DNA from 3 places in the Streptomyces sp. NBC_01294 genome. Region 1 is predicted to be linked to each of the others. Evidence: riboswitches for the same ligand, from Rfam matches in the RefSeq annotation. Region 1 holds a riboswitch; each other region holds the start of a gene.
What was found. A riboswitch is a leader RNA that binds a small molecule or an ion and turns the genes downstream of it on or off. The one in region 1 is predicted to bind cobalamin.

Region 2: it holds a riboswitch for cobalamin, as region 1 does, so the genes downstream of both, OG534_RS28170 (cobalamin biosynthesis protein) here and metE (5-methyltetrahydropteroyltriglutamate--homocysteine S-methyltransferase) in region 1, are expected to answer to the same signal.
Region 3: it holds a riboswitch for cobalamin, as region 1 does, so the genes downstream of both, OG534_RS35115 (CoA-acylating methylmalonate-semialdehyde dehydrogenase) here and metE (5-methyltetrahydropteroyltriglutamate--homocysteine S-methyltransferase) in region 1, are expected to answer to the same signal.

Annotation. Positions count from the first base shown of each region.
Region 1 is NZ_CP108423.1:6,985,638-6,995,396, forward strand. It holds gene OG534_RS31645 (DM13 domain-containing protein) at 1-17, shown strand, start outside; gene OG534_RS31650 (right-handed parallel beta-helix repeat-containing protein) at 225-1,322, shown strand; gene OG534_RS31655 (methyltransferase) at 1,357-2,448, shown strand; gene OG534_RS31660 (acyl carrier protein) at 2,548-2,805, opposite strand; gene OG534_RS31665 (SchA/CurD-like domain-containing protein) at 2,819-3,979, opposite strand; gene OG534_RS31670 (FAD-dependent oxidoreductase) at 4,127-5,797, shown strand; gene OG534_RS31675 (hypothetical protein) at 5,887-6,420, opposite strand; gene OG534_RS31680 (hypothetical protein) at 6,493-7,026, opposite strand; cobalamin riboswitch at 7,261-7,489, shown strand; gene metE (5-methyltetrahydropteroyltriglutamate--homocysteine S-methyltransferase) at 7,657-9,759, shown strand, end outside.
Region 2 is NZ_CP108423.1:6,228,961-6,238,719, reverse strand. It holds gene OG534_RS28190 (hypothetical protein) at 2-1,525, opposite strand; gene OG534_RS28185 (alpha/beta hydrolase) at 1,669-2,799, opposite strand; gene OG534_RS28180 (inorganic phosphate transporter) at 3,109-4,398, shown strand; gene OG534_RS28175 (hypothetical protein) at 4,425-4,646, shown strand; cobalamin riboswitch at 4,758-4,911, shown strand; gene OG534_RS28170 (cobalamin biosynthesis protein) at 4,949-5,926, shown strand; gene OG534_RS28165 (cobyric acid synthase) at 5,923-7,443, shown strand; gene OG534_RS28160 (putative cobaltochelatase) at 7,718-9,759, shown strand, end outside.
Region 3 is NZ_CP108423.1:7,754,201-7,763,959, forward strand. It holds partial or broken gene OG534_RS35090 (helix-turn-helix domain-containing protein) at 1-942, shown strand, start outside; gene OG534_RS35095 (enoyl-CoA hydratase) at 1,009-1,794, opposite strand; gene mmsB (3-hydroxyisobutyrate dehydrogenase) at 1,791-2,693, opposite strand; gene OG534_RS35105 (enoyl-CoA hydratase/isomerase family protein) at 2,690-3,784, opposite strand; gene OG534_RS35110 (acyl-CoA dehydrogenase family protein) at 3,781-4,932, opposite strand; gene OG534_RS35115 (CoA-acylating methylmalonate-semialdehyde dehydrogenase) at 4,929-6,428, opposite strand; cobalamin riboswitch at 6,616-6,786, opposite strand; gene OG534_RS35120 (short-chain fatty acyl-CoA regulator family protein) at 6,843-8,258, opposite strand; gene aceA (isocitrate lyase) at 8,645-9,759, shown strand, end outside.

The DNA of each region.
Region 1 (9,759 bases):
GCCTCACCTCCGTGTGACGCGCCGCCCGGGCACCCTCCGGCGGCGTGTCCGGGCGCGCGACACGCCGTACGGGCGGAGCTGATCCGGCGTCACGCCGTACGGCGTCACCCCGAGTGCGACGATCCACCCATCCGGCCGCCGAAATGCGGCCGTTTGCCCACGGGATGTATCCATCCGCTTACCCGGTGTGGCGAGAGGCCGTCATCGCCCATAACTTCGGCATCGTGACGAACCGACAACTCAAGTCCCTCACGTGCATCGCCGTCGTCATGGCCGCAGGCTTCGGTGTGTTTGCGCCACCCGCGTCCGCGGCCGGACACAGAGTGCACCCGGGCGACTCGATCCAGGACGCGGTGGACGCCGCACGACCGGGCGACATCATCACCGTCATGCCCGGCACCTACTACGAGAACGTACTGATCACGAAGCGGGTGACCCTGCGCGGGTGGGGAGCCCGGACGGTGATCAAGCCGCCCGCCACGAAGGCCGCGCCGGCCGACCCGGCCAAGCGGGCGGCGCACGCGCGGGCGGTCGCCGCCTGCTCGCAGGCCGACACCGGAATCTGCGTCATGGGGACGCCGGAGCGGCCCGTCGACGGAGTGAACATCCGTTCGCTGGCCGTCTCGGGCTTCAAGCGGAACGGAATCTGGGCCTCCTACACCGACCGGCTGAGCGTCGAGCGGGTGATCTCCGAGAAGAACGGCACCTGGGGCATCGCCCAGGAGCGCTCCACCCGCGGGCAGTTCCGCGACAACCTCGCCCGCGACAACACCGAGTCGGGCATCTTCATCGCCAACACCGTCGAACGGGAGGGCGGCGCCACCGACACTCTCGGCGCCGTGGTCCGGGACAACACGCTCACCGGGAACCGGATCGGGGTCACGGTCAGGCGCGTCAGGAACCTCACCGTCAGCGCCAACACCCTCACCGGCAACTGCGGCGGCGTCTTCGTCGTGGGCGACGAGGGCGAGCCCGGTGCCGGGGACATGACCATCCGCGGCAACCGGATCCACGAGAACAACAAGTTCTGCAAGGGCAACAGCCGCCTCCCCGACATCCAGGGCGTCGGCATCGTCCTCACCGGGGCGGAGGAAACGATCGTGCGGGGGAACTCCATCCGCGGCAACGTCGGCTCCTCCCCGCTCTCGGGCGGAATCCTGCTCTTCAAGAGCTTCGTGGGCGCAACGAACACCGACAACGTCATCCGGGACAACGTCGTGCGGGACAACCGGCCGGCCGACCTGGCCAACCAGGGCGCCGGAACGGGCAACCTGTTCCGCGACAACCGGTGCGAGACCTCCGTGCCGGCCGGGATGTGCTGACCGTGTTCCCCCTCATCAGGAGAATCGAGGCCGTATGACCACGGTAAGTTCCACCAGCATCTCCACCACCCTCACCACCCCCACCACTCTCCCCGGCCCGATCCCCGCCGCGCACGGCCCCCAGCCGGGCATGCGGCTGCGCGAACTCGTCTTCGGGGCGGCCTGCGCCGCGGCCGTACGGGCGGCGGCCCGTCTCGGAGTGGCCGACGCCCTCGGCGAGGCGCCCGCCACCGCGGCCGAGCTCGCGGCGGCGTTGCAGTGCGAGCAGCAGCCCCTGCAGCGGCTGCTGCGCGCCCTGGCCTGCTACGGGATCTTCACGGAGACGGAGGACGGAACCTTCGTCCACACCGAGATGTCGCGGCTGCTGCGCGAGGACGATCCGCACAGCCTGCGCTACATCGCCCTGTGGTGCACGGAACCCTGGACCTGGCAGGTCTGGCCGCGGCTCGACGACGCCGTGCGGTCCGGCGGGAGCGTGTTCCAGGACGTGTACGGCAAGGGGTTCTTCGACCACCTGCACCAGGACGCGCACGAGTCGGCCCACGTGTTCAACCGGGCCATGACCACCTCCAGCATGCAGTCCGCACTGGACGTCGCGGACCTCCTCGACCTCACCGGCGTCTCGGTGGTCGCGGACATCGGCGGCGGCCAGGGGCACGTGCTGGCGAGCCTGCTGGAGAAGCACCCGACGGTACGCGGAGTCCTGCTCGACCTGCCGGGTGTGGTGGCGAAGGCCGACCCCCGGCTGCGCGAGGACGGTCAGCTCGCCGAACGGGCCGCCATGGTCCCCGGGGACTGCCGTCAGGCCATCCCGGTCGAGGCCGACATGTACATCATCAAGAACATCCTGGAATGGGACGACGAGAGCACCCGCAGGACCCTGGCGAACGTCGTCGCCGCGGCCCGACCCGGGGCCAGGGTCGTCGTGATCGAGAACCTGGTCGACGACTCCCCGTCGATGAAGTTCACCACGGCCATGGACCTGATGCTGCTGCTCAACGTCGGTGGCGCGAAGCACACCAAGCACAGCCTCTGCACCCGGATCGAGGACGCGGGACTGGTGATCGGCGAGATCCGTCCCGTCAACGCCTACCTGCACGCCTTCGAGTGCACCGTTCCCGGGTGAGCCCGGCCCACATAGGACCCAACGCCTCGAGACCGGCGCGGAGCCGGTCTCGGGGGCGTCGGCGTGGAGGCCGGGCGGTGTTTCGTCGGTCCGAACGCGTCAGGTTCCGGTCGTCAGGGCGTTGTTGACGAGGTCGAGGAACTCACGCGGCGACTTGCACCGGTCCGCGTCGGCGGGCAGGGGCCGGCTGTGCCGGTTCTCCAGCTCGCCGACGATGCCGAGGAGTCCGAGGGAGTCGAGTCCCCACTCGTCGAAGCCCGAGTCGGGGCGGCTCGCCATGACGGCGGGGTCGACGGTGATGCCGGCGCCCTTCTTCATCAGGGCGGCCAGTTCTTCCATGGTCAGTCGATCGGTCATGTCGGACATCTCCTCAGGCTGGTGCCGGCGTGCGCCGGTCGGTGATCAGGCGCATCTCAGAGCGCGCGAGGAACCGTGAGATCTCCTCGTCCGTCGTGGGGACGCCGTCCTTGGCGCTGTCGAGCAGCCGGGCCAGCACGGCCGCCTTGTGGCCGCCCTCGACGCCGAGCGACAGGGCGGGACGGGCGTCGAGCGGTCCGCGCATGTCGAGGAGCCGGACGACGATGTCGTCGCGCTGGAAGACCGTGCTGCCCTCGATGGGGCTCGTCGGGTCGTCCACGGCCGCCTCGCCCTGGGTGGCGAGCAGCCGGGCGAGTTCCATGCCGCAGCCGTTCTTCGCGGGGTAGAACAGCGCGTGCCGCCCGAGTTCCGCGTGCTCGCGGCCGCCGGCCGCCACGTGGTGCACCGCCGGGAGCGCCGCACGCGTGAAGAACATCCGGGCGGAGCCGGGGTCACTGAGGTCCCGGTCCTGCTCCAGGTACGGGTTGATGGCCTCCTCCAGCTTCCGGACCTCGGGCTGCATGGCCACGTGGCGCAATGCCGCGAGGAGGTCGCCCTCCACCTCGACCGCCCGTACGACGCGGTTGCCGTGCATGAAGAGGGAGGTGCGGCGCAGCCGGGTGCTGTCGTCGACCTGGGCCTGCGGGGAGGCGTACCCGGCCAGCAGCTCCGCCACCTCGGGCTCGCTGCCCGGCTTGACGGTGAAGGTGAGGGCGTGGCGGACCACGCCGTCCCCGCGCCGCGGAGCGATCTGCAGGCCCTCGGCCCGATCCGCGAAGTGCGTGGAAGGGGAGGACGAGCGGGGGACGGTGGTGGCCAGGGGCACCGGGTCCTTGCTGGTCTCCCGCAGCACGCTGAAACGCAGTGAGCGGGTGTCGCGTACGCAGCCGTGGAGCGGCTGCACCGACGCGACGTGGTCCTCGCTGTTGACCCAGGCCAGGAACCGCGGTGCGCTCTCCCATTCGCTGGTGATCAGCCACTGGGAGGGATTCTCGATCGACTGGCACAACTCGTCGCTGATGTGTCCGGGGACGGAGGACACCTGCTTGCGGAGATGCTCGTAGACCTCCAGGAACTGGTTCTGCGCACCGTCGTACAGATCCAGCAGCAGCACGACCCGAAGCCTCGAGCCGTCGAAGGCGGACTGGGATATCCGTTCCGACAAGGTTGTCATCGTTCACACTCCTTCGAGACCACACGGTCGCCACGGGGCGGCGCCACCCGAACCGATCGTTGTCCCGTAATCCCTGCGGCGCGAGAGGGGAGAACCAAGCGGGTGAACGGGCGAGGGAACCGCCCTCGCACAGGGCATGGAAGAGCCATGAAGGAAAACGTCGACCACCGCGTCCCGGTCCTCATCGTGGGCGGCTCGCTGGTGGGCCTGTGCACCTCGCTGTTCCTCGGCCGACACGGCATCACGCACATGCTGGTCGAGAAGCACGCGGGTACCTCCCTGCACCCACGCGGACGCGGTATCAACGTACGGACGATGGAGCTGTTCCGGGTCGCCCGCGTCGAGGACCGGATCCGAGAGGCCGCCTCGGTCCTGTCGGACAACCACGGAATCCTGCAAGGCGGCTCGCTGACCGGCGAAGACCAGGAGTGGCTGTTCGAGCAGATCGACCCCGGGGGTGCGCTCGCGCGCTTCAGCCCGTCGGCATGGTGCCTGTGCAGCCAGAACGACATCGAGCCGGTACTGATGTCCGTGACCCCCACCCTCGGGGCGGACCTGCGGTTCTCCACCGAACTCCTCTCCTTCGAAACGGACGAGAGCGGGGTGACCGCGATCGTGAAGAACCGGGAGACCGGGGAGCACAGCACCGTGCGGTCGGACTACCTCGTCGCCGCCGACGGGCCCCGCAGCCCCGTGCGCGAACAGCTCCGCATCGGCCAGAACGGCCACGGCGACCTGTTCCACAACGTGAGCATCACCTTCCGGTCCCGCGGCCTCGCGGAGGTGGTCGGCGAGCGGCGCTTCATCGTGTGCTACCTGACCAAGCCCGACGCCGACGGGGCGCTGCTGCCGGTCGACAACCGCGAGCGGTGGGTCTTCCACGCGCCCTGGCACCCCGACCGGGGCGAGACGCTCGAGGACTTCACGGACGAGCGCTGCGTCGAGCACATCCGCCGGGCCGTGGGCGCTCCCGACCTGGACGTCGAGATCACCGGAAAGGCCCCGTGGCACGCCGCCGAGCGCGTCGCGCAGCGGTACGCGGCCGGCCGGGTCTTCCTGGCCGGCGACTCCGCCCACGAGATGTCCCCCACCGGGGCGTTCGGCTCGAACACCGGCATCCAGGACGCCCACAACCTCGCCTGGAAGCTGGCCGCGGTACTGGACGGTGCGGCGGGCCCGGGGCTCCTGCAGACGTACGAGGCCGAGCGGCTGCCGGTGGCCCGGGCGACCGCCGAACGCGCCTCGGCCCGTTCGGCGGAGCACAGCCACCCGGGGTACGAGCCGGACGCCCAGACCCTCCCCGAGCCCGCCCCCGAGCCCGCCCCGCGCGGTGGCCCGCAGGCCGGCGTCCTCCCCGTGGTCATGGGCTACCGGTACAACGAGGGCGCGGTCCTGGGAACCGACCCGGACCTGCCCGTCCTGCCCGAACGGATGGCGCTCCGCGGCGAGCCGGGAACCCGGGCGCCGCACATGTGGCTGCGCGCACCGGGGGTGCCGGAGCGGAAGTCCACCGTCGACCTCTACGAGCGGTCGTTCGTCCTGCTCAGCTCCGAGGGCACGTCGTGGAGCGGTGCGGCGGGGTCCGTCGCCAAGCGGATGAACGTGCGCCTGGACGCGTACGGGATCGGCACCGGGCCGGAGGCCGACCTGATCCCGGAGGACGGCGCGGACTGGGCCGAGGTGCACGGCACCACCGCGGCCGGCGCGGTCCTGGTCCGCCCGGACGGCTTCGTGGCGTGGCGCTCGGCCGATGAAGCCGTCATGGACCCGGAAGTGGTGCTCCAGAAGGTGCTGACCACCCTGCTGGACCGCACCTGACCCTCCTCCTCGGCGGGAACGGGAAGGGGCGTCGCCCCCGCGGTTTCCCGCGGGGGCGACACCCCTTGACGGGTCGGGGCCGGATCAGGTCACGGGAGCATCGTCGAACCGAGCTCGCCCGGCTTCTTCGGCACCCAAGGCGCTACGGCGGTGGCTTCAGCGGGGTCCGGCTCGCCCATGCTCACCCGCCAGACGTCCCTGTACTCCGTGCTCCCGGGCAGGACGTGGATCTCCTTGATCTGGCCGGTGTCGTGCAGGTAGAGCACGACGGTCTGCCGGTACGACCCCTCGTCGTAGAACTCCGCGGTGACCTTCCCTCCGGCGCCCTTGCGGAACGCGGCGATCCAGTTCTCGGCGGTCTTTTTGGTCGTGCCCTTGTCCTGCGCGTCGTTGGCCAGGGACGCCAGCTCGTCGGCCTTCCCGTCGGCTATCCGCCACACCACCTGCTGGGTGATCCCCAACGTGCCCGTGGACGGGTACCCGACGACCGCGAGCGGCGGGTGGCTGCTGTAGTCCCCGGCGTACTGCACGTCCTCGGCGTCGTACTCCCTCGAGCAGCCGGTGAGCGCGCCGAGCGCCAGGGCGCAGACGAGGGCGGCCCGCAGGGCCGCCGCCGGCCTCACGGGGACCGCGGCCCGAGGGCGGCGACCTCTACGAGGGAACAACATGCCTCCAGATGAATGTGATCGGTCAGGTCAGCGCGGAGTCTTCGAGCCGAGACCCCCAGGCGCCTTCGGAACCCACTCGGGGACCGCCGAGGCCTCCCTCGGATCCGGCTCGCGCATGCTCACGCGCCAGCCGCCCTCTCCGGTGCTCCCGGTGATGCGGACGTGGAACGCCTTGGTCTGCGCCGTGTCGTGGAAGTACACGACGACGATCTGCCGCACGGACCCCTCGTCGTAGAACTCCGCGGTCACCTTGCCCCCGGCCCCCTTGCGGAAGGCCTGGATCCAGTTCTGCGCGGTCGTGCGGCTCTCGCCGTTCACCTCGTCGCCGTCGGCGGCGAGCGACGCCAGTTCGTCGGCCTTCCCGTCGGCGATCCGCCAGATCAGTTTCTGGGTGATCCGGAGGGAGTCGGAGGTGGGATGGCCGACCACGCCCAGCGGTTCGTGGTTCCCGTAGTCGGTCGCGTACTGCAGTCCTTCCTCGTCGGCCGCGCAGCCGGTGAGCGATCCCCACGCCACAACGGCCACCAGGGCAGCCCGCGCCGCGGACAAACGAGTGGCCATACGTCCTCGGCCTTCCGGTGAGTATCGGGTGATCTCGATGCAGAGAGCTGCAACCTAGCGCCCTGACCAGGCAGTTCGAAGTGGCAAACGGACAAGGGGGACACAATGCGCGACTCAGTGACGCAATTCACGCCATGGCCGGGTTTCGCCGGTCGGTGAGGAGCGGGAGACCCGGACGTCTCATCCCGACATCCGGATGCTGGACACCTCCGCCCGCCGCCGGGGAACGCCATCTACTCTGGCCGGGCAGCTGGTTCGCCCCGTCCGCCAGGCGGGATGCGTCGTAAGAGGGAACCCGGTGGGAATCCGGGACTGCCCCGCAGCGGTGAGCGGGAACGACCGCCGTCATACGCACTGGGCCCGGCCGGGTCTGGGAAGCGACGGCCAGTAGGAGTCTCGTACGGCATCCGTACGACGAGACGTGCCCGCGAGTCCGAAGACCTGCCCGTTGCCCGTGTGCGACCGATCGCGCGCGGAAATCCCGGTGACCTCGTGGGCGGGTCGGCGACACATCAGGCGGACGGCCGCGGGCAGGTGCCCGGTCAACGGTCGAGGTCCGTCCGGTTCGTCATCCCTTCGCGCCTGAGGCCCTCACCGGGTCCACAGGAAAAGCTCGCGAAGGAGAGTTCCGTGACCCGCACGACCCCAGCCGCCGCCGCAGTACAGGCCACCGCGGCCACCGTGTACGGCTACCCCCGACAGGGGCGGAACCGGGAACTGAAGAAGGCCGTCGAGGGCTACTGGAAGGGCCGCGTCACCGCGGACGCCCTCCGGGAGACCGCCCGCGACCTGCGCCGGACCAACTGGCAGCAGCTGGCCGACGCCGGCATCACGGAAGTGCCGACCGGCGACTTCTCGTACTACGACCACGTGCTGGACACCAGCGTGATGGTCGGCGCCGTCCCCGCACGCCACCGCGCCGCCGTACGGACCGACGCCCTCGACGGCTACTTCGCCATGGCGCGCGGCACCCAGGAGGTGGCGCCGCTCGAAATGACCAAGTGGTTCGACACCAACTACCACTACCTGGTGCCGGAACTGGGCCCCGACACCGTCTTCACGGCGGACTCCGCGCAGCAGGTCGCCGAGCTGGAGGAGGCCCTGGCCCTCGGCCACACCGCCCGTCCGGTGCTGGTCGGCCCGGTGACCTACCTGCTGCTGGCCAAGCCCGCCCCCGGCGTCGCGGCCGACTTCGAGCCCCTGACGCTGCTCGACCGCCTGCTGCCCGTGTACGCGCGGGTCCTCGCGGACCTGCGCGCGGCCGGAGCCGAGTGGGTGCAGCTGGACGAACCCGCTCTGGTGCAGGACCGCACCCCGGCCGAACTGAACGCCGCCGCCCGCACCTACCGCGAGCTCGGCGCCGCGGCCGACCGGCCGAAGCTGCTCGTGGCCTCGTACTTCGACCGGCTCGGCGAGGCCCTGCCCGTCCTGGCCAAGGCCCCCGTCGACGGTCTCGCCCTGGACTTCACCGGCGCCGCCGCCGCGAACCTCGCCGACCTCGCCGCCGTCGGGGGCCTGCCCGGCAAGCGCCTCGTCGCGGGCGTCGTCAACGGCCGCAACATCTGGATCAACGACTTCGAGAAGTCCCTGGCCACCCTCGGCACCCTCCTGGGCCTGGCCGGCCGGGTCGACGTGGCCGCGTCCTGCTCCCTGCTCCACGTGCCGCTGGACGCCGGCGCCGAACGGGACATCGACCCGCAGGTCCGGCGCTGGCTCGCCTTCGCCCGGCAGAAGACCGCGGAGATCTCCACGCTCGCCCGCGGCCTCGCCCGCGGCACGCAGACGATCACGGCCGAACTCGCCGCCAACCGGGCCGACCTGGCCTCCCGCGCGAACTCCGCCCTCACCCGCGACCCCGCCGTACGCGCCCGGACCGCGGCCGTCACGGACGCCGACGGCCGCCGCTCCCAGCCGTACGAGAGGCGCGCGAGCGCCCAGCACGCCCGCCTGGGCCTGCCCGTGCTCCCCACGACGACCATCGGATCGTTTCCGCAGACCACTGAACTGCGCACGGCCCGCGCCGATCTGCGGGCCGGCCGCATCGAAAGGACCGGCTACGAGGACCGCATCGAGGCCGAGATCCGGGAAGTCCTCGCCTTCCAGGAGAAGGCCGGCATCGACGTCCTGGTGCACGGCGAGCCCGAGCGCAACGACATGGTCCAGTACTTCGCCGAGCAGCTCACCGGCTACCTGGCCACCCAGCACGGCTGGGTCCAGTCCTACGGCACCCGCTACGTCCGCCCGCCCGTCCTGGCCGGCGACATCTCCCGCCCCGACCCGATGACCGTGCGCTGGACCACGTACGCCCAGTCGCAGACCGGCCGCCCCGTCAAGGGCATGCTCACCGGCCCGGTCACCATGCTCGCCTGGTCCTTCGTCCGCGACGACCAGCCGCTCGGCGACACCGCCCGCCAGGTCGCGCTGGCCCTGCGCGACGAGGTGAACGACCTGGAGGCCGCGGGCACGTCCGTCATCCAGGTGGACGAGCCGGCCCTGCGCGAGACCCTGCCGCTGCGGGCCGCCGACCACGCGGCCTACCTCGCGTGGGCCACCGAGTCCTTCCGGCTCACCACCGCGGGCGTGCGTCCGGACACCCAGATCCACACGCACATGTGCTACGCCGAGTTCGGCGACATCGTCGAGGCCATCGAGGACCTCGACGCCGACGTCATCAGCCTGGAAGCCGCCCGCTCCCACATGCAGGTCGCCGACGAGCTGGCGGGCGCCGACTAC
Region 2 (9,759 bases), 760 kb from region 1:
GTCAGGCGCCGCCGGTGTGGACCTGGAAGGCGGCCCGGCGGACCGCCTTGGCCAGGGCCGGGTCGGGGTGGGCCGCGGCCAGTGCGACCAGGACCTGCACGGTGCGCGGATGACCGACCGCGCGGACCTCGTCCAGCAGCCGGGGGACGGTCGTCCGCACGGCCGAGTCCAGGTGGCGGGCCAGCAGGTCGGCCTCGCCGTGGTCGGCGATGGCGGCCGCGGTGTCCACCCAGAGCCAGGTCGACTCCTCCGCGGTGAGCACGTCCTGCGCCTCGTCGGGGTCGATCCCGTCGTGCTCGGCGAGCCAGAGCAGGGCGTAGGGGCGCAGGGCGGGCTCGCGTACGGCGGCGCGCACCTCGGGCTCGGCGGGGGCGCCGACCACGCGCAGCGCCTCGAAGGCGAGGCCGCGCAGCAGGGCGTCCTCGCCGCGGGCCGCCTGCAGGAGCTCGGCCACGGCGTGGCCGACGGGCCGGGCGGCGAGCCAGGCCTGGTACTCGGCGCGGGCCGGACCGGGGGTGAGCCGCGCGCAGCCGTGCAGCATGGCGGCGGCGGACTGCTCGATGTTCCCGGCGGGGCTCTGCGCCGCGACGCAGATCTGCTCCAGCTTGACCCAGACGGCCCAGCTGCCGAGCGGGGTGAGCGTGGCCCGGGCTGGGCCGAGGGTGACGGCGTCCACGGCGGCGAGACCGCCGAGGGCCCAGCGCAGCAGCCGGGCGAGCGGGACGGGACGGGCCTCGGCGGAACCGGGGACCGCGGACGGTTCGGCGAGGGCTCCCTGCTCGGCGGGAGCCGGGTTTTCGGGTTCGGCCGGGTCTTCCGGTTCGGCCGGGGCTCCCGGTTCGGCGTCGGGGGCCGTTCCCTCGGCCGCGGGCTCCGCGTCGTAGGGGATCTCGCACCGCTCGTCGCGCAGCTCGGTGACGCGCTGGCCCAGCAGGTCGAGCAGGTCGGGGACGGTCACCGCGCCCGCGGAGAGCTGGAGCAGGGAGAGGAGCTGGGGCATCGCCTCGACGACCTCGGCGACGGCCGCGGGGGCGATGTCGGCGGGGGCGGGGTGGACCAGCGACCAGGCGTCGAAGAGGGCGACCCAGCCGCGCAGGACGGCGGTGTCGTCGCGGTCCCATGCGCGCAGCCGCCAGCCCGGCCGGGCGTGGCCGCCGTGCACCTCGACCAGGCCGGCGAGGCGGGCCCGGTCCCAGCCGACCCGGATCTGGCCGTGCGTCAGGCCCAGTTCCGCGGCGGCGCGTTCGACGTCGGAGGGCGCCAGGGCGCCCGTGGGGGCGGGCCGGCCGCCGTCTCCGGCGCCGAGGTTGCGCTCGGCCCAGCGGGTCAGGCGTACGGCATCGGCGAGCGAGGCCCGGGCCCGGTTCGCGAGGTCGGCCGTGGCGGGCGTGCCCGCCGGGGGGCGCGGGGCGGGACGGGTACGCCGGTCGGTCACCGCCTTGCGGGCCGCGGCGACCGACCGCGGGGAGACGAGTCGGAGTCTGGAGTCGCGAGCCAACTGCTCATCAGGCTTTCGGGACGTCACGGAAGCAGTCTCGCCCGTCACTGGCCGAAAGCCCAAACGGAATGAACGCTTGCCGCCGATCGCCCGTGGTGCAGACCGGGACAACACGCCCGCAGGACCCGGTCCGTCACACGGCCTTCACATGACGGGCGCTCACATGAGGCTCACATGAGGGGGGTGAGGAAGCGGCGCAGGGCCTCCTCGTATCCGGCCGGGCCGGCGTTCCACATCGCACCGTGCCCGGCTCCGGGCACGGTGTGCAGGGTGACGAGATCGGGGCGGGCCGCGGCCAGCCTGCGGGAGGGGCCCCAGGGGGCGAGCGAGTCGTCCGGGCCGTGGAAGATCAGTACGGGGACGCGCAGCGCGCCGGGGTCCGCGCCCGGCGGCCGGTGGTCGGCGCGCAGTCCCGCGCGGCCCTCGGCGGCCCGGACCGCCAGCGGCAGCACCACGGCCGGGGTACGGCGGGCCGCGGCGAGCCCGCGCAGGGTGGTGTGCCAGTCGAGTACCGGCGAGTCCAGCACCAGCCCGGAGATCCGGTCGGCCAGCGCCGAGCGCTCGGCGGCGTGCAGGGCCATGGCGGCGCCGGTGGACCAGCCGTGCAGGACCACGCGCCGGGCGCCGTAGCGCACGGCGTAGCGGATGGCGGCGTCCAGGTCCCGCCACTCCGATTCGCCGAGGTGGCCGAGGCCGTCCGGGGAGGCGGGGGCGCCGAGGTCGCCGCGGTAGCCGAGGTCCAGGACGGGCAGCCGGTGGCGGTGCAGGAAGGGCATGACCACCATCGGGTGCTCGCGGCTGCCGCCGAGCCCGTGCACGGTGATCACCCAGGTGTCCCGGACCCCGGGCAGGAACCAGGCGGGGAGCGCGCCGAGCTCTCCGGGGACGTCCACGTCGGCGTGGTCGAGCCCGAGGGCGGTGCGGGGGTCGCCGACGTACACCTGGGGGGTGAGGGTGACCCGGGTCCCGGGGGCGAGGGTGCCGTGGGTGACGGAGAGGAGCTCCCGTACGACGGTGTCCGGGTCGTGCTCGGCGTCCGGGAGCACGGGCCCGACGACGGCGTGCACGCCCGGCGCGACCAGGCCGTACGTACCGGGGCGCAGGGAGGTGAGCGAGCGGGTCAGCGCGACCCGGCCGGGGGCGGTGGAGTGGATGCTCAGCCGCGGCCCGCCGGGGAGCGGACGGCCGGGTTCGGGCCGCAGGGCCGCGTCGGCGGCGTACCGGCCGACCGCGACGGCGGCCGCGCCGGCGCCCAGGAGAGCGGTGGTGACGGCTGCTGCCGTCGCTGTCGCGGTTCGCACCGCTCCAGTGTCTGCGCCCGGGCTCGGGCGGGCCACCGGAGGGGATCCCTCCGCCAGCGCCGGGAGAGGGGTGATCTAGGTCTCTTCAGGGGCTCCGGGCGCAGGGCCGGATGCGGCGCCGGGCCACCCGGAGGGGTTCATTCACCCGGCTTTGACGTGCATTAATGCTGATTTCTACGACAGAATCAGGACGAATGTCGCGATGGGGCCCCGTGCCCGTACACCGCTCCGCCCGCGCCAGTTCACCTTCCGTTCACCCAGGTTGCCTACGGTCGCCGAGCCACTGACGTCAAACAGAAGCCTGGGTAAATGGAGCACATAACGCTTCTCCTCGGGATCGTGATCATCACCGCTCTCGTGTTCGACTTCACGAACGGTTTTCACGACACGGCCAACGCGATGGCCACCACCATCTCGACCGGCGCCCTCAAGCCCAAGACGGCGGTGGCCATGTCCGCCGTGCTCAACCTCGTCGGCGCGTTCATGTCCGTGGAGGTCGCCAAGACGATCTCCAAGGGCCTGGTCAACGAGGACGGCATCCAGCCAGAAGTGATCTTCGCGGCCCTCGTCGGCGCGATCCTCTGGAACCTCGTCACCTGGCTGGTCGGCCTCCCCTCCAGCTCCTCGCACGCCCTGATGGGCGGCCTCATCGGCGCCGCGGTCGCCTCCGCCGGCATCGGCGCGGTCAACGGCAGCGTCATCGTCACCAAGGTGCTCATCCCCGCGATCGCCGCCCCGCTGGTGGCCGGCATCGCCGCGTACCTGGCCGCCAAGGTCACCTACAAGATGGGCGGCAAGGTCGGCGACAAGACCTCCGCCAAGGGCTACCGCGCCGGTCAGATCGCCTCGGCCGGCCTCGTCTCCCTCGCGCACGGAACCAACGACGCGCAGAAGACGATGGGCATCATCACCCTGGCCCTCATCGCCGGCGGTGCGATCGCCCCCGACTCGAACCCGCCGGTGTGGGTCATCGTCTCGGCCGGTGTGGCCATCGCGATGGGCACCTACCTGGGCGGCTGGCGCATCATCCGCACCATGGGCAAGGGCCTGACCGACCTGCAGCCGCAGCAGGGCTTCGCCGCCCAGACCTCGGCCGCGTCCGTCATCCTCGCCTCCTCCACCCTGGGCTTCTCGCTCTCCACCACCCACTCGTGCTCCGGTGCGGTCATGGGTGCGGGCCTGGGCCGCAAGGGCGGTGTGGTCCGCTGGTCCACCGCGACCCGCATGTTCGTCGCCTGGGGCCTGACCCTGCCGGCCGCCGCGCTGGTCTCGGCCGGTGCCGAGCTGGTCATGCGCACGGGTGACATCGGCATCGCCGCCGTCACCGTCTTCCTGGTCGGCTCCTGCCTCGCCATCTGGCTCATCTCGCGCCGCCAGGTCGTCGACCACAGCAACGTCAACGACGTGGAGCCGGTCGACGCCCACGAGCCGGGTGTCGTCACCACGGCGATCGCGGCCGTCACCGTCCCGCCGACCGTCGCCGCGGCCGGCACGACGGTCGCAGCCGCCGGTACGACCGCCGCGGTCACGGACGACGCCCTCAAGGCCACCATCCCGGCCGCGACGACGACCCCGGCGGCTCCGGCCGCCGCGGTCTGACCGAGACACACAGAGGAAACGGCAGTATGAAGATCGACTGGGAAGCGCTCGGCTCCGTCTTCGGGGTCAGCCTCTTCGCCACCGTCGCCCTCGTGGCCCTGTTCACGCTGGGCCTGATGGGCCTGTCCAAGCACGAGGCCGCGACCGAGCAGGGCGGCGCCGCCACCCTGGCCCGCAGCGGCGCGTACCTCTGCTTCACGCTCGTCGCGGCCGCCGTGACGTACGGGATCTACCTGATCGTCGCCTGATCCCCCGCCGTACGGCGGGCCGGGCGCGAAGGCTCCCTCCGGGTTTCTCCCGGGGGGAGCTTTCGCATCTCCCGCCCCTGCAGCGCCGCAGGTCAACGGCGAGTTGACGGGCGTTCTCGGTGCGTGGTGGACTGCCCGAGCCAATACGGCGGCATGGAGAGGAAGTCCGGTGCGAATCCGGCGCGGTCCCGCCACTGTCACCGGGGAGCGCACGCCGCGCGTGCGTCCCGGGAGCCAGGAACTCTCGCCGCCGGACACGTCGAACCAGGGCGCGGACCCTGAGTGAGGACATACCTGCCACCATGCGTGCCGATCGCGTGTTCGCGTACGGCGCCACGGCGGGCCTGATCGGCGACCGGATCCTCGGTGATCCCCGCCGAGGGCACCCCGTGGCCGCCTTCGGGCGGGCCGCCGCCGCCGTCGAGCGCTCCCTGTGGCGCGACGACCGCGCCCGGGGCCTCCTGCACACCCTGGTGTGCGCCGGGGGCGCGGCCGCCGTCGGTGCGCTGGGCGCCCGCGCCGTGCGCTCCCGGCCCGCTGCCGCCCGTATCACCCTGACCGCCGCCGCCACCTGGGCCGTCGTGGGCGGCACCTCGCTGGGCCGCGAGGCCCGCGCCATCGGCGGGGCGCTCGCCGCAGGGGACACCGAGGTGGCCCGGGAGCGGCTGCCCCACCTGTGCGGGCGCGACCCGCAAGCCCTGGACGGGCAGCAGATGGCCCGCGCGGTCGTGGAGTCCGTCGCCGAGAACACCTCCGACGCGGTCGTCGGGGCCCTGGTGTGGGGCGCCGTCGCCGGCGTCCCGGGCCTGCTGGCCTTCCGCGCCGTGAACACCCTGGACGCGATGGTCGGCCACAAGTCCCCCCGCTACCTGCGCTACGGCTGGGCCTCCGCCCGGCTCGACGACCTGGCGGGCTGGCCTGGGGCCCGGCTGACGGCGGCCGCCGCCGTACTGGCCGGACCCGACCGGCGGGGAGCCGTACGGGCCTGGCGCTCGGACGCCGCCGCGCACCCCAGCCCGAACGCCGGACCCGTCGAGGCCTCCTTCGCCGGGGCGCTCGGCGTCAGACTGGGCGGGACCCTGGCGTACGGCGGCCGGGTCGAGCACCGTGCCGTGCTGAACGGCGAGAAGGGGCGGCCGGTGGAGGTCGCGGACATCGAGCGGGCGGTCCGGCTGTCGCAGCAGGTGACCTGGCTGGCCCTGGGGACCTGTGTGGCCGCCCGGCTGCTGGTCTCCCGACTGCTGATCCCCCGTACGACCAAGAGAGGGCGGCGCGCATGAGCGGCGCGAAGCGCGGCGGCGGTCTGCTGGTCGCGGGCACCACGTCGGACGCCGGCAAGAGCGTGGTCACGGCGGGCATCTGCCGCTGGCTGAGCCGCCAAGGCGTGAAGGTGGCGCCCTTCAAGGCGCAGAACATGTCGCTGAACTCGTTCGTCACGCGGGAGGGCGCCGAGATCGGGCGCGCCCAGGCGATGCAGGCCCAGGCGGCCCGCGTGGAGCCGACGGCGCTGATGAACCCGGTGCTGCTCAAGCCCGGCAGCGACCGCAGCAGCCAGGTGGTGCTGCTGGGAAAGCCCGTGGGCGAGATGAGCGCGCGCGGCTACCACGGCGGGCGCCAGGAGCAGCTGCTCGGCATCGTCACGGACTGCCTGGAGCAGCTGCGGGGCACGTATGACGCCGTGATCTGCGAGGGAGCGGGGAGTCCGGCCGAGATCAACCTGCGCCGGACCGACATCGTGAACATGGGGATCGCGCGGGCCGCGCGGTTCCCGGTGGTCGTGGTGGGCGACATCGACCGGGGCGGGGTCTTCGCGTCCTTCTTCGGGACGACCGCACTGCTCTCCCCCGAGGACCAGTCGCTGATCGCGGGGTACATGGTCAACAAGTTCCGCGGCGACGTGTCGCTGCTGGAGCCGGGCATGGAGATGCTGCGCGGCCTGACCGGGCGGGCGACCTACGGGGTGCTGCCGTTCCGGCACGGGCTGGGCATCGACGAAGAGGACGGCCTGCGGGTCTCCCTGCGGGGCGCGGTACGGGAATCCGTGGTGGCGCCGCCCGTGGGCGAGGACGTGCTGCGGGTCGCCGTGTGCGCGGTGCCGCTGATGTCGAACTTCACGGACGTCGACGCGCTCGCGGCGGAGCCGGGGGTCGTGGTGCGGTTCGTGGACCGGGCCGAGGAACTGGCCGACGCGGACCTGGTCGTCGTCCCCGGCACCCGGGGCACGGTGAAGGCACTGGCGTGGCTGCGCGAACGCGGACTCGCGGACGCGCTGGCGCGGCGGGCCTCCGAGGGGCGGCCGGTCCTGGGTATCTGCGGCGGGTTCCAGGTTCTGGGCGAGCACATCGAGGACGAGGTCGAATCGCGGGCCGGGGCGGTGGACGGCCTCGGGCTGCTGCCCGTACGGGTGCGCTTCGCGCCGGAGAAGACCCTGGCCCGGCCGGTGGGCTCGGCGCTGGGCGAGGCCGTGACGGGCTACGAGATCCACCACGGGGTCGCGCAGGTCCTGGGCGGGGAGCCCTTCCTCGACGGCTGCCGCGTCGGATCGGTGTGGGGCACCCACTGGCACGGCTCGCTGGAGTCGGACGGCTTCCGCCGGGCGTTCCTGCGGGAGGTCGCGGCGGCGGCGGGGCGGCGGTTCGTGCCGGCGCCGGACACGTCGTTCGAGGCGCTGCGCGAGCAGCAGCTCGACCTGCTGGGCGACCTGATCGAGGAGCACGCGGACACGGATGCGCTGCTGCGGCTGATCGAGGCCGGCGCCCCGTCGGGCCTCCCCTTCCTCCCACCGGGCGCGCCGTGAGGGGCCGCGCCCTGCGGGGCTGTTCCCCTACCCGCCCTTTCTCCGTTTCCCGGGCCCTGCCCGGACCCGCGCCTCAATCGCCGGCGGGGCTCGACAACCAGCCTCGCCTGAGGCGCGGGGCGCGGGGCGGAGCCCCGGTCTTCCAGCCTCGCCGGCGTTTGAGGCGCGGGGTCCGGGACGGGGCCCCGGCGACGGCGCCGCACTCGCCCACGGCTCCGCGCAGAGCATCCGGCCAGGCCCCTGCCACGGTCCGCATCCAAGGAGTGAGCAACACATGAGCACGCCCTATCCGTTCACCGCAGTGGTCGGCCAGACCGACCTGCGGCTGGCGCTCCTGCTCAACGCCGTGAGCCCCGCGGTCGGTGGTGTGCTCGTGCGCGGCGAGAAGGGGACCGCCAAGTCCACCGCCGTGCGCGCGCTGTCGACCCTGCTGCCGCAGGTCGACGTCGTACCCGGGTGCCGGTTCTCCTGCGCGCCCGGCGCGCCGGACCCGGCCTGCCCGGACGGCCCGCACGAGCCCGGCCCCGGCGGCGCCCGGCCCGCCCGCATGGTGGAGCTGCCCGTCGGCGCCTCCGAGGACCGCCTCGTCGGCGCCCTCGACATCGAACGGGCCCTCGCCGAAGGCGTGAAGGCCTTCGAGCCCGGGCTGCTCGCGGACGCCCACCGCGGGATCCTCTACGTCGACGAGGTCAACCTCCTCCACGACCACCTGATCGACCTGCTGCTCGACGCCGCGGCGATGGGCGCCTCGTACGTGGAGCGCGAGGGCGTCTCCGTACGCCACGCCGCCCGCTTCCTGCTCGTCGGCACGATGAACCCCGAGGAGGGCGAGCTGCGGCCGCAGCTGCTCGACCGCTTCGGGCTGACCGTCGAGGTCGCCGCCTCCCGCGAGCCCGCCCTGCGGGTCGAGGTGGTGCGCCGCCGGCTCGCGTACGAGGACGATCCCGCGGGCTTCGCCGACCGCTGGGCCGGTGACGAGAACGAGGTCCGTGCCCGGGTGGTGGCCGCGCGGGCGCTGCTCCCGCAGGTCCGGCTCGGGGACACCGCGCTGCTGCAGATCGCCGCGACCTGCGCCGGCTTCGAGGTCGACGGCATGCGGGCCGACATCGTGATGGCGCGGACCGCGACCGCCCTGGCCGCCTGGGCCGGGCGGAGCGCCGTGCTGAAGGAGGACGTGCGGCAGGCCGCGCTGCTGGCCCTCCCCCACCGCCGGCGCCGCAATCCCTTCGACGCGCCGGGCCTGGACGAGGACCGGCTGGACGAGATCCTCGACCAGTTCCCCGACGAGGAGCCGGAGCGCGAGCCCGACCCGGAGCCGGAGCCCGACCCGGACCCGAACCCGGACCCCGAGGGCCCGGATGGTGACGGCGACGGCGACGGCGACGGCCCCGACGGCGGCGGCGGGGTGCCCCCGCAGGGCGGCGGCCCGCAGGACGCGAACGCCCCGGCCGAGCCCGCCGAGACCACCGAGGCCCCCTCGGACGCCCCCGAGGCCCCGCAGCCCTCCGCGCAGGAGGCCGGCGGGCCCGAACAGGCCGCCGTACGGGCCGCCGAGCCGTTCCGTACCAAGATGCTGAGCGTGCCGGGGCTCGGCGAGGGCGCGGCCGGACGGCGTTCGCGCGCCCGCACCGCCCACGGCCGGACCACCGGCGCCCAGCGCCCCCGCGGCCACCTCACGAAGCTGCACCTGGCGGCCACCGTGCACGCGGCCGCCCCGCACCAGAAGGCGCGCGGCCGCAACGGGCGCGGTCTGGTGATCCGCAAGGACGACCTGCGCCAGGCCCGGCGGGAGGGCCGCGAGGGCAACCTCGTCCTCTTCGTCGTCGACGCCTCCGGCTCGATGGCCGCCCGGCAGCGCATGAGCGCGGTCAAGGGCGCCGTGCTGTCGCTGCTCCTGGACGCCTACCAGCGCCGGGACAAGGTCGGCCTGATCACCTTCCGGGGTGCCACGGCCGAGCTGGCGCTGCCGCCGACGTCCTCGGTGGACGCGGCCGCGGCCCGGCTGGAGCAGCTGCCGACGGGCGGCCGCACCCCGCTGGCCGCCGGGCTGCTGAAGGCCCACGAGGTGCTGCGGATCGAGCGGCTGCGGGATCCCTCGCGCCGGCCGCTGCTCGTGGTCGTCACCGACGGGCGGGCCACCTCGGCCGGGACCGCGACGGGCCGGTCGGACGGCACCCCGCGGGAGCTCGCGGGGCGCAGCGCGCGGCTGCTGCAGGCCGGGGGCGTCGCCTCCGTGGTCGTGGACTGCGAATCGGGGCCGGTCCGGCTGGGGCTGGCCGGGGTCCTGGCCGCCGATCTCGGCGGGCCCGCCGTCTC
Region 3 (9,759 bases), 770 kb from region 1:
GGAGTCCACCGCCCGGGACCTGGGCGCCGGATCGGTCTCCCGTACCGCCGGGCACCTCGCACACGCGCTCTCGGCCCGCCACGGCGTGACGGTGCTGGAGGCGGCCCCCGAGCAGGCGCCGGACGCCCGGCGGTTCGACGCCGAGCGCGGCCTGCTCTTCCTGTCCCCGTGGCTCACCGACGCGCAGCGCGCCTTCCAGCTCGCGACGCAGCTGGCGCTGCTCGGGCACCGGCCCCTGATCGACTCCCTCGTGACCGGGCCGATTTCGACTCCGCCGAGTCCGGGGGCCTGGCGAGGATCGGGCTGGCCGACTACTTCGCCGGCGCCGTCCTCATGCCCTACGGCGCCTTCCTGGCGGCGGCCGAGGACCTGCGCTACGACATCGAGCTGCTCCAGGCCCGCTTCGGCGTCGGCTTCGAGACCGTCTGCCACCGGCTCAGCACCCTGCAGCGCACCGGACAGCGCGGGGTGCCCTTCTCGTTCCTGCGCGCCGACCGGGCGGGGAACATCTCCAAACGCCAGTCCGCGACCGACTTCCACTTCTCGCGCCTCGGCGGCACCTGTCCCCTGTGGACCGTCTACGAGGCCTTCTCGGCCCCCGGCCGGATCCTCACGCAGGTCGCCGAGATGCCCGACGGGAAGAAGTACTTCTGGATCGCCCGGATCGTCACCCGGGGCGGCCACCGCGGCCACGGACACCGAGCCCGCCGGGCCGAGTTCGCCGTGGCGCTCGGCTGCGAACTCCGGCACGCCGGCCGTCTCGTCTACGCCGAGGGCGTCGCCGTCGCCGACCCGCGGGCGGCCACCCCGATCGGTCTGGGCTGCCGGATCTGCGAGCGCCGCGACTGCGCCCAGCGGGCGCGGCCGCCGGCCGGGGGCCGCCTGGCGGTGGACCCCGACCGGCGCACCTACGTGCCGTACCCGGTCTTCGGGGACGCCTGAGCCGGCGCCCGGCGGCCGGCGCCCGGCGGCAGGCCTCCGGCCCCTGGCCCCGTCGCCCCCGAAGGCTCAGCCGTGGACGAAGTGCGGCGGGCGCTTGTCCACGAACGCGGACATGCCCTCCTTCTGGTCGGCCGTGGCGAACACCGCGTGGAAGAGGCGGCGTTCGAAGCGGACGCCTTCCGCGAGGGTGGTCTCGAAGGCCCGGTTCACGGCCTCCTTGGCCATCATCGCGACCGGCTTCGACATCCCGGCGACGGTCTCGGCCACGGAGAGGGCCTCGGCGAGCAGCTCCCCGGCGGGGACGATCCGGGAGACGAGCCCGGCACGTTCGGCCTCCTCGGCGCCCATGGTGCGGCCCGTCAGACAGAGTTCCATCGCCTTGGCCTTGCCCACGGCCCGGGTGAGGCGCTGCGATCCGCCGATCCCGGGGATCACGCCGAGCCGGATCTCGGGCTGCCCGAACTTCGCGGTGTCGGCGGCGAGCAGGATGTCGCAGAGCATCGCGAGCTCGCAGCCGCCGCCCAGGGCGTAGCCGGAGACCGCCGCGACCGTGGGCGTCCGTACCTGGCCGAGCCGGTCCCAGGCGGTGAACCAGTCGCTGAGGTACATGTCCATGTAGCCCTGCGGCCGTATCTCCTTGATGTCGGCGCCCGCGGCGAAGGCCTTCGCGGAGCCCGTCAGGACGATGCAGCCGACCTCCGGGTCCCGGTCCAGTTGCTCCGCGGCGGCCACCACCTCGGTCATGACCTGCAGGTTGAGGGCGTTGAGGGCCTCCGGCCGGTTGAGGGTGAGCACGGCCACCCGCCCCTTGCGTTCCAGCAGGATGGTCTCGTAGGCCGTGGGGGCGCTCATGCGGGTGTTCCGTTCTGCGGTCGGAGGGTGCGGACGATGGCCGAGAAGTCCAGGCCGGCGCCCTCCCCCTCGGCGAATGCGGCGTACATGGCGGCTGCCTTGAGGCCCAGGGGGGCGTCCACGCCGCCGGCCCGCAGGGCGTTCGCTGCCAGGGTGAGGTCCTTGGCCATCAGGGGCGCGGCGAAGCCGGGCCGGTACTCGCGGTTGGCGGGGCTGGCCGGAACGGGTCCGGGCACGGGGCAGTTGACGGTGAGCGCCCAGCACTGGCCGGAGGCGGTGGAGGCCACGTCGTAGAGGGCCTGGTGGTCCAGGCCGAGGCTCTCGGCTAGGACGAAGGCCTCGCTGACCCCGATCATCGAGACGGCGAGGATCATGTTGTTGCAGATCTTCGCGGCCTGCCCGGCGCCCGCCGCGCCGCAGTGCACGGCCTTCTTGCCCATGGCGGAGAGCAGGGGCTGCGCCGCCGCGAACTCGGCGGCGCCGCCGCCCGCCATGAAGGTGAGGCTCGCGGCCTGTGCGCCCACCACCCCGCCCGAGACGGGCGCGTCGAGGGACCGGTGGCCGGCCGCCACGGCGGCCTCGTGCGCCGCGCGCGCGTCGGCCACGTCGATGGTGGAGCAGTCGACGAACAGGGTTCCGGGCCGCGCTGCCGCCAGCAGCCCGTCCTCCCGGTACAGGGCGAGGACGTGCCTGCCCGCCGGGAGCATGGTGATCACCACATCGGCGTCGGCGGCCGCCGACGCGGCCGACCCGGCCGGCTCCACCCCCGTCGCCGCGGCGGCGCCCAGGAGCTCCGGCACCAGGTCGAAGCCGAGGACGCGGTAGCCGGCCTTCACCAGGTTGGCCGCCATCGGGCCACCCATGTGGCCCAGTCCGACGAACGCCACGGTACTGCTCACCAGGGCACCTCCTGAGTCGAATCGGTGGCGGCGAGGCGCAGTTCGCGCGCGCCGAGCGGGGCGAAGAACCGTTCCACGTCCGCCGTGCCGACCTCGGCGAGGGTGGGCGGGGTCCAGTGCGGGGTGCGGTCCTTGTCGATCACCTGGGCGCGGATGCCCTCCACCAGGTCGGGGGAGGCCAGAGCCGCGCAGGAGACCCGGTACTCCTGCTCCAGGACCCTTTCCAGCGGGCCCAGATCGCGTGCCCGGCGCAGCGCGGCCAGGGTGACCTTCAGTGCCGTGGGCGATTTCGCCGCCAGGGCGGCCGCGGCCTCCTTTGCGCCGGGGACGCCGGTGGCGAGCAGCCGCCGGACGATCTCCTCGACCGTGTCCGCCGCGTAGCACGCGTCGATCCACGCGCGGGCGGCGGCGAGGTCACCGGGCGGCGGCGTTTGCACCCGCGCGCCGAGGCCCTCGTGTACGGAGGTCCGCGCGAGGTCGGCGGCCAGTGCGGGGAGCTCCGCCGCGGGGACGAAGTGGTCCGCGAGCCCGCACAGCAGGGCGTCGGCCGCCCCGACCGGCGTACCGGTCAGGGCCAGGTGGGTGCCCAGTTCGCCCGGGGCCAGCCCGAGCAGGTAGGTTCCGCCGACGTCGGGGACGAAGCCGATGCCCGTCTCGGGCATGGCGACGCGGGAGCGTTCGGTGACGATCCGGACGCTGCCGTGGGCCGAGACCCCGACGCCGCCGCCCATGACGATGCCGTCCATCAGGGCCACGTACGGCTTGGGGTAGCGGGCGATGCGGGCGTTGAGCCGGTACTCGTCGCGCCAGAAGTCCGCGGAGGCGCTGCCGCCCGTGCGGGCATCCTCGTGGATCGAGCGGATGTCGCCCCCGGCGCACAGGCCGCGTTCACCGGCGCCCTCGATGACGACGGTCTCGACGGCCGGGTCGTGCTGCCAGGCGGTGAGCGCCTCGTCGATGCGGAGCACCATGGCGTGGCTGAGGGCGTTGAGCGCCTTGGGGCGGTTGAGGGTGAGGTACGCGGCGTGGCCCTCGGTGCGCAGCAGGACGTGGTCGCGGTCTTCGTGGGGTGCGTGGGGTGCGTGGGTCATCGCAGGGTCTCCGTGAGTCCGCGGGCGACGATGACCCGCATGATCTCGTTGGTGCCTTCCAGGATCTGATGGACGCGCAGGTCGCGGACGATCTTCTCGATGCCGTATTCGCCGAGGTAGCCGTATCCGCCGTGGAGCTGCAGAGCCCGGTCGGCGACGGTGTAGCCGGTGTCGGTGGCGAAACGCTTGGCCATCGCGCACAGCCGGGGGGCCAGCGGATCGTCCGAGTCGAGGGCCTCGGCGGCCTGCCGGACCAGCGCGCGGGCGGCGGCCAGTTCGGTGGCCATGTCCGCGAGCCTGAACTGCAGCGCCTGGGCGTCCAGGAGCCGCCCTCCGAAGGCCTCGCGGTCGGCGAGGTGGACCAGGCTGCGGTCCAGGGCGCTCTGGGCGCCGCCGAGCGAGCAGGCGGCGATGCCGAGCCGGCCGCCGTTGAGGCCGTTCATGGCGATGCGGAAGCCGTCGCCCTCGGCGCCGAGCCGGCGGTCGGCGGGGATGCGCACGCCGTCGAGGACGACCTGGCGGGTGGGCTGCGCGTTCCAGCCCATCTTGTGCTCGTTGGGGCCGAAGGAGACCCCGGGGTCCTCGCGTGCGACGACGAACGCCGAGATCCCGCCGGGCCCGCTCTCGCCGGTGCGGGCCATGACGATGTAGACCCCGGCGGCCCCGGCGCCGGAGATGAACTGCTTGACGCCGGTCAGCACGTAGTGGTCGCCGTTCCGCTCGGCGCGGGTGCGCAAGGCTCCCGCGTCGGAGCCGGCCCCGGGTTCGGTGAGGCAGTAGCTGCCCAGGGAGTCGGCCGAGCACAGGCCCGGCAGCCAGCGGCGGCGCTGCGCGGCGTCCCCGTAGCGGTCGATCATCCAGGCGACCATGTTGTGGATGGAGAGGTAGCCGGCGATGGACGGGCAGCCGGTGGCCAAGGTCTCGAAGACGAGGACGCCGTCGGCGCGGCCGAGCCCCGAACCGCCGTGCTCCTCCCGCACGTAGACGCCGCCGAGACCGAGGACCGCGGCCCGGCGGATGACCTCGACGGGGAAGTGCTTGTCCCGGTCCCAGGCGACGGCGTACGGGGCCAGGTGCTCCTGGGCGAAGTCGAGGGTGACCTCGGCGAGGGCGAGCTGGTCCTCGGTGAGGGTGGTCACGGCGCTCATCCCATCGTCGGGATCGTGAAGCTCGCGCCCTCCTTGGCCCCGGAGGGCCAGCGCGAGGTGACGGTCTTGGTCCGGGTGTAGAAGCGGATGGAGTCCGGTCCGTGCTGGTTCAGATCCCCGAAACCGGACCGCTTCCAGCCGCCGAAGGTGTGGTACGCCACCGGGACGGGGATCGGCACGTTGACGCCGACCATGCCGGCGCCCACCCGGCGGGTGAAGTCGCGGGCGGTGTCGCCGTCGCGGGTGAAGATCGCGACGCCGTTGCCGTACGGGTGCTCGGTGGGCAGGCGCAGTGCCTCCTCGTAGTCGGCGGCCCGTACGACGGACAGCACCGGCCCGAAGATCTCCTCCCGGTAGATCCGCATCGAGGGGGTGACCCGGTCGAAGAGGGTGGCGCCGGCGAAGTAGCCGTTCTCGTGCCCGGCCAGGGTGAACCCGCGTCCGTCGACGACGAGTTCGGCTCCCTCGGTGGCGCCGATGCCCACGTAGCGGTTGACCCGGTCGAGCGCGTCACGGCTCACCAGCGGCCCGAAGTCTGCCTCGGGGTCGTCGGAGCGGCCGACGCGCAGGGTGGCGATGCGCTCCTTCAGCTTGGCCACCAGCGCGTCCGCGGTCTCCTCGCCGACGGGGACGGCCACGGCGATGGCCATGCAGCGCTCGCCGGCCGACCCGTATCCGGCGCCGATGAGCGCCTCCACGGCCTGGTCGAGATCGGCGTCCGGCATCACGATCATGTGGTTCTTGGCGCCGCCGAAGCACTGGGCGCGCTTGCCGTGGGCGGCGGCGGTGGCGTAGATGTGCGCGGCGATCGGGGTGGAGCCGACGAAGCCGAGGGCCTGCACGCGGGGGTCTTCGAGGAGGGTGTCGACGGCCTCCTTGCCGCCGTTGACCACGTTGAGCACGCCGGGCGGCAGGCCGGCTTCCAGGAAGAGCTCGGCGAGCCGCAGCGGTACGGACGGGTCCCGTTCCGAGGGCTTCAGGATGAAGGAGTTGCCGCAGGCCAGAGCCGGTGCGGCCTGCCACAGCGGGATCATCGCCGGGAAGTTGAAGGGGGTGATCCCGGCGACCACGCCGAGCGGCGCGCGCAGGGAGTGCACGTCGATGCCCGTGCCCGCGTTGTCGGTGAACTCCCCCTTCAGCAGGTGCGGGACGCCGGCGGCGAACTCGACCACCTCCAGGCCGCGTTGCAGGTCACCGTGCGCGTCGGCGACGGTCTTGCCGTGCTCGGCCGACAGCATGCGGGCGAGGGAGTCCCGCTCGCCCTCGACCAGTTGGAGGAAGCGCAGCAGCACGCGCGAGCGGCGCTGCGGGTTCCACTGGCCCCAATCCGCCTGCGCCTCCTCGGCGTTCGCGATGGCCGCCTCGGTGTCGGCGCGCCCGGCGAGCGGGACGCGGGCCTGGACGGTGCCGGTGTTGGGGTCGTACACGTCGGCGAAGAGTCCGGATGTTCCGGTGGTGTGCTTGCCGCCGATGAAATGGGTGAGTTCACGGACCATGGGTGCCTGCTCTCGTCAGGTTGGATCCGGGGATGGCACGGCGGACCGGCGAACGCGCCCGGTGGGGTGCGCCGCTGGGGAAGGCCGTGAGAACTACGAGCGTGCGCAGGTGTGCGCGCGCTCCGCCGGATCACCAGGGTCCTGGGTACAAACCGGTGCCATGCGTGTCTGCTCCATCCTCGTGGACAACACGGAACGTTCCGCGGCCGGTATCCTGACTCCCGGATCACCGCGTGCCGCCCGCCTTCCCGACAGACCTCGTCAGTGGCGTGTGGATGGCAGCACACTCCCCGGTCACAGTGGCGGGACCGTGCCGGTTTCTCACCGGCTTCCCTGCACCGCGGACCTTGTGCGGCGAACATATAGTTGGACGTCCTAGTAAGTCCAGACCCCCCTGCCGCGCGCCGGCGTCCGTCAGCCGTGGGCCGGGGCGGAGTTCCTGGTCACCGGGTACGGGATGAAAGTGCTGCTGTTCTCGTCGACGGCCAGGACCCGGCCGAGCGGCGGGACGGCCCGCTGCGGGCAGTCGAGGCGTTCGCAGAGCCTGCAGCCCATGCCGATGGGCGTGGCCGCCGCCGTGTTGTCGAGGTCGAGCCCGTCGGCGTACACGAGCCGGGAGGCGTGCCGGATCTCGCATCCGAGCCCGATCGCGAAGGTCTTGCCGGGCTCGCCCCAGCCGCCGCGGTGGCGGGTGACGGCGCGGGCGGTCCACAGGAACCGCTGCCCGTCGGGCATGGCGGCGACCTGGACGTGGATGCGACCGGGCGCGGCGAAGGCCTCGTACACGTTCCACAGCGGGCAGGTGCCGCCCGCGCGGGAGAAGTGGAATCCGGTGGCGGACTGCCGCTTGGACATGTTCCCGGCCCGGTCCACCCGGACGAAGGAGAAGGGAACCCCGCGCAGCCTGGGCCGTTGCAGGGTGCTGAGGCGGTGGCAGACCGTCTCGTAGCCGATCCCGAAGTGGTCGGTGAGCCGCTCGATGTCGTAGCGGAACTCCTCCGCGGCGGTGTGGAAGGCCGTGTACGGGAGGATGAGCGCGGCCGCGAAGTAGTTGGCGATGCCGATCCGCGCGAGGGCGTGCACGGGGGAGCCGGGCGGGAAGTCCTCGGTGGCCAGCCGGTCCAGTTCGGCCCCGTACTCGATCAGCGCCAGCTGCGTGGCCATCCGGAACGCCTGCTGGCCCGGCCGCAGCCGGTTCGACAGGTGCAGGACCCGGGCGGTCGCGTCGTAGTGGTGCAGCCGGTCGGAATCCGGGGCGGTCCTGACGCCGTGCCGATCGGACAGCCGGCGGGTCAGGGCGCGGATGACGTCACCGGGGCGGATGCCGATCTCGCGGGCGAGGGCTTCGGCCGCCAGATCGGTCTCGTGCAGGTAGTTCTGCCGCCGGTAGAAGAACTCGCGGATCTCCTCGTGGGGCGAGCGGGGTGCGTCCGTCACCGCGTCCCGGCCGTCGGCGGCGTCGGCGAGGCGCTCGGCCAGGAGCTGGCCGCGCCGGCCCAGGTCCAGCAGGACCGAGGCGACGGCAGGCATCCGGGTGGCCAGTTCGGCCAGGTCGGAGGGGGAGACGCGGGCCTCGGCGACCTCCTTGGCGAGCGCCTCGCGCAGGTCCGCGACCAGGCGGCTGGTGTCGCGCTCCGAGAAGAACCCCGGATCGACCCCGAACGCCTCGGTGAGGCGCAGCAGCACGGGGACGGTCAGCGGCCGGGAGTCGTGCTCCATCTGGTTGAGGTAGCTGGGGGAGATGGCCAGCACCCGTGCCAGGTCGGCCTGGGTCATCCGCCGCTCCTCGCGGAGCCGCCGCAGCCGCGCTCCCGCGTACGTCTTGCTCACCGCACTCCTCCACCGTTGGCATGCGTCAATGCGTCGTCAGGGTACGTGGACCTTCGCCGCCGAGGAGCTTCGCAACCTTGGCAATTTCGGCTCCGAAGATTCGCAAAGCTTGGCAGATGTACTTCCTTGTTGGCACTCGGTGTCAGTGCCAGAGTCGGTCCTGCGGTCAGCCGGACCCGGCAGCCGAGGTGGACTTCCAGGCCCGATTCACGCCCTGATTTCGGTGTCCCCGGCCGTTCCGCCCGGCGGCTCGGCAGCATTGCTCAGCTTCGGCCTGCAGCCGGGTTCGGCGGCCGCATCTCCCGAACAGGCACAGAGTGCCAATGCGCAGCAGTCAATGCCCCGCTCATTGGCAAGACAAGCGACGGATGGAAACGGTGACGGTCATGGCAACGGCGAACACGACGGCGGCGGCCGAGCAGCTCAAGCAGCGGTGGGCCGACGATCCTCGGTGGGCGGGCATCGAGCGCACCTACACGGCCGAGGACGTGGTGCGGCTCTCCGGCAGCGTCCGCGAGGAGCACACCCTGGCCCGGCGCGGCGCCGAACGACTGTGGCGCCAGCTGCACGAACGCGACTACATCCACGCCCTCGGCGCGCTGACCGGCGGTCAGGCCGTCCAGCAGGTCCGGGCCGGCCTCCAGGCCATCTACCTCTCCGGCTGGCAGGTCGCCGCCGACGCCAACCAGGCGGGCCACACCTACCCGGACCAGAGCCTGTACCCGGTCAACTCGGTCCCGCAGGTGGTGCGCCGGATCAACAACGCGCTGCTGCGCGCCGACCAGATCGCCACCGCCGAGGGCGGCACGACCAGTTCGATTGACGGGGGGACCGACTGGCTGGCGCCGATCGTCGCCGACGCCGAGGCCGGCTTCGGCGGCCCGCTCAACGCCTTCGAACTGACCAAGGCGATGATCGCGGCGGGCGCGGCCGGCATCCACTACGAGGACCAGCTCGCCTCCGAGAAGAAGTGCGGCCACCTCGGCGGCAAGGTCCTCGTCCCCACCTCCCAGCACATCCGCACCCTCAACGCGGCCCGCCTCGCCGCCGACATCGCCGACGTCCCCACCCTGGTCATCGCCCGCACGGACGCCCTCGCCGCGAACCTGCTGACCAGCGACGTCGACGAGCGCGACGCGCGGTTCGCCACCGGCGAGCGCACCGCCGAGGGCTTCTACCGGGTGCAGAACGGCATGGCGCCGGTCATCGCCCGCGGCCTCGCCTACGCCCCGTACGCGGACCTGATCTGGGTCGAGACCGGCACCCCGGACCTCGCCCAGGCCCGCGAGTTCGCCGAGGCGATCCACGCGCGGTACCCGGACCAGATGCTCGCCTACAACTGCTCGCCGTCCTTCAACTGGAAGGCGGCGCTGGACGACGACGAGATCGCCAAGTTCCAGCGGGAGCTGGGCGCGATGGGCTACCGCTTCCAGTTCATCACCCTCGCCGGCTTCCACTCCCTCAACCACGGCATGTTCGACCTCGCCCGCGGTTACGCCGA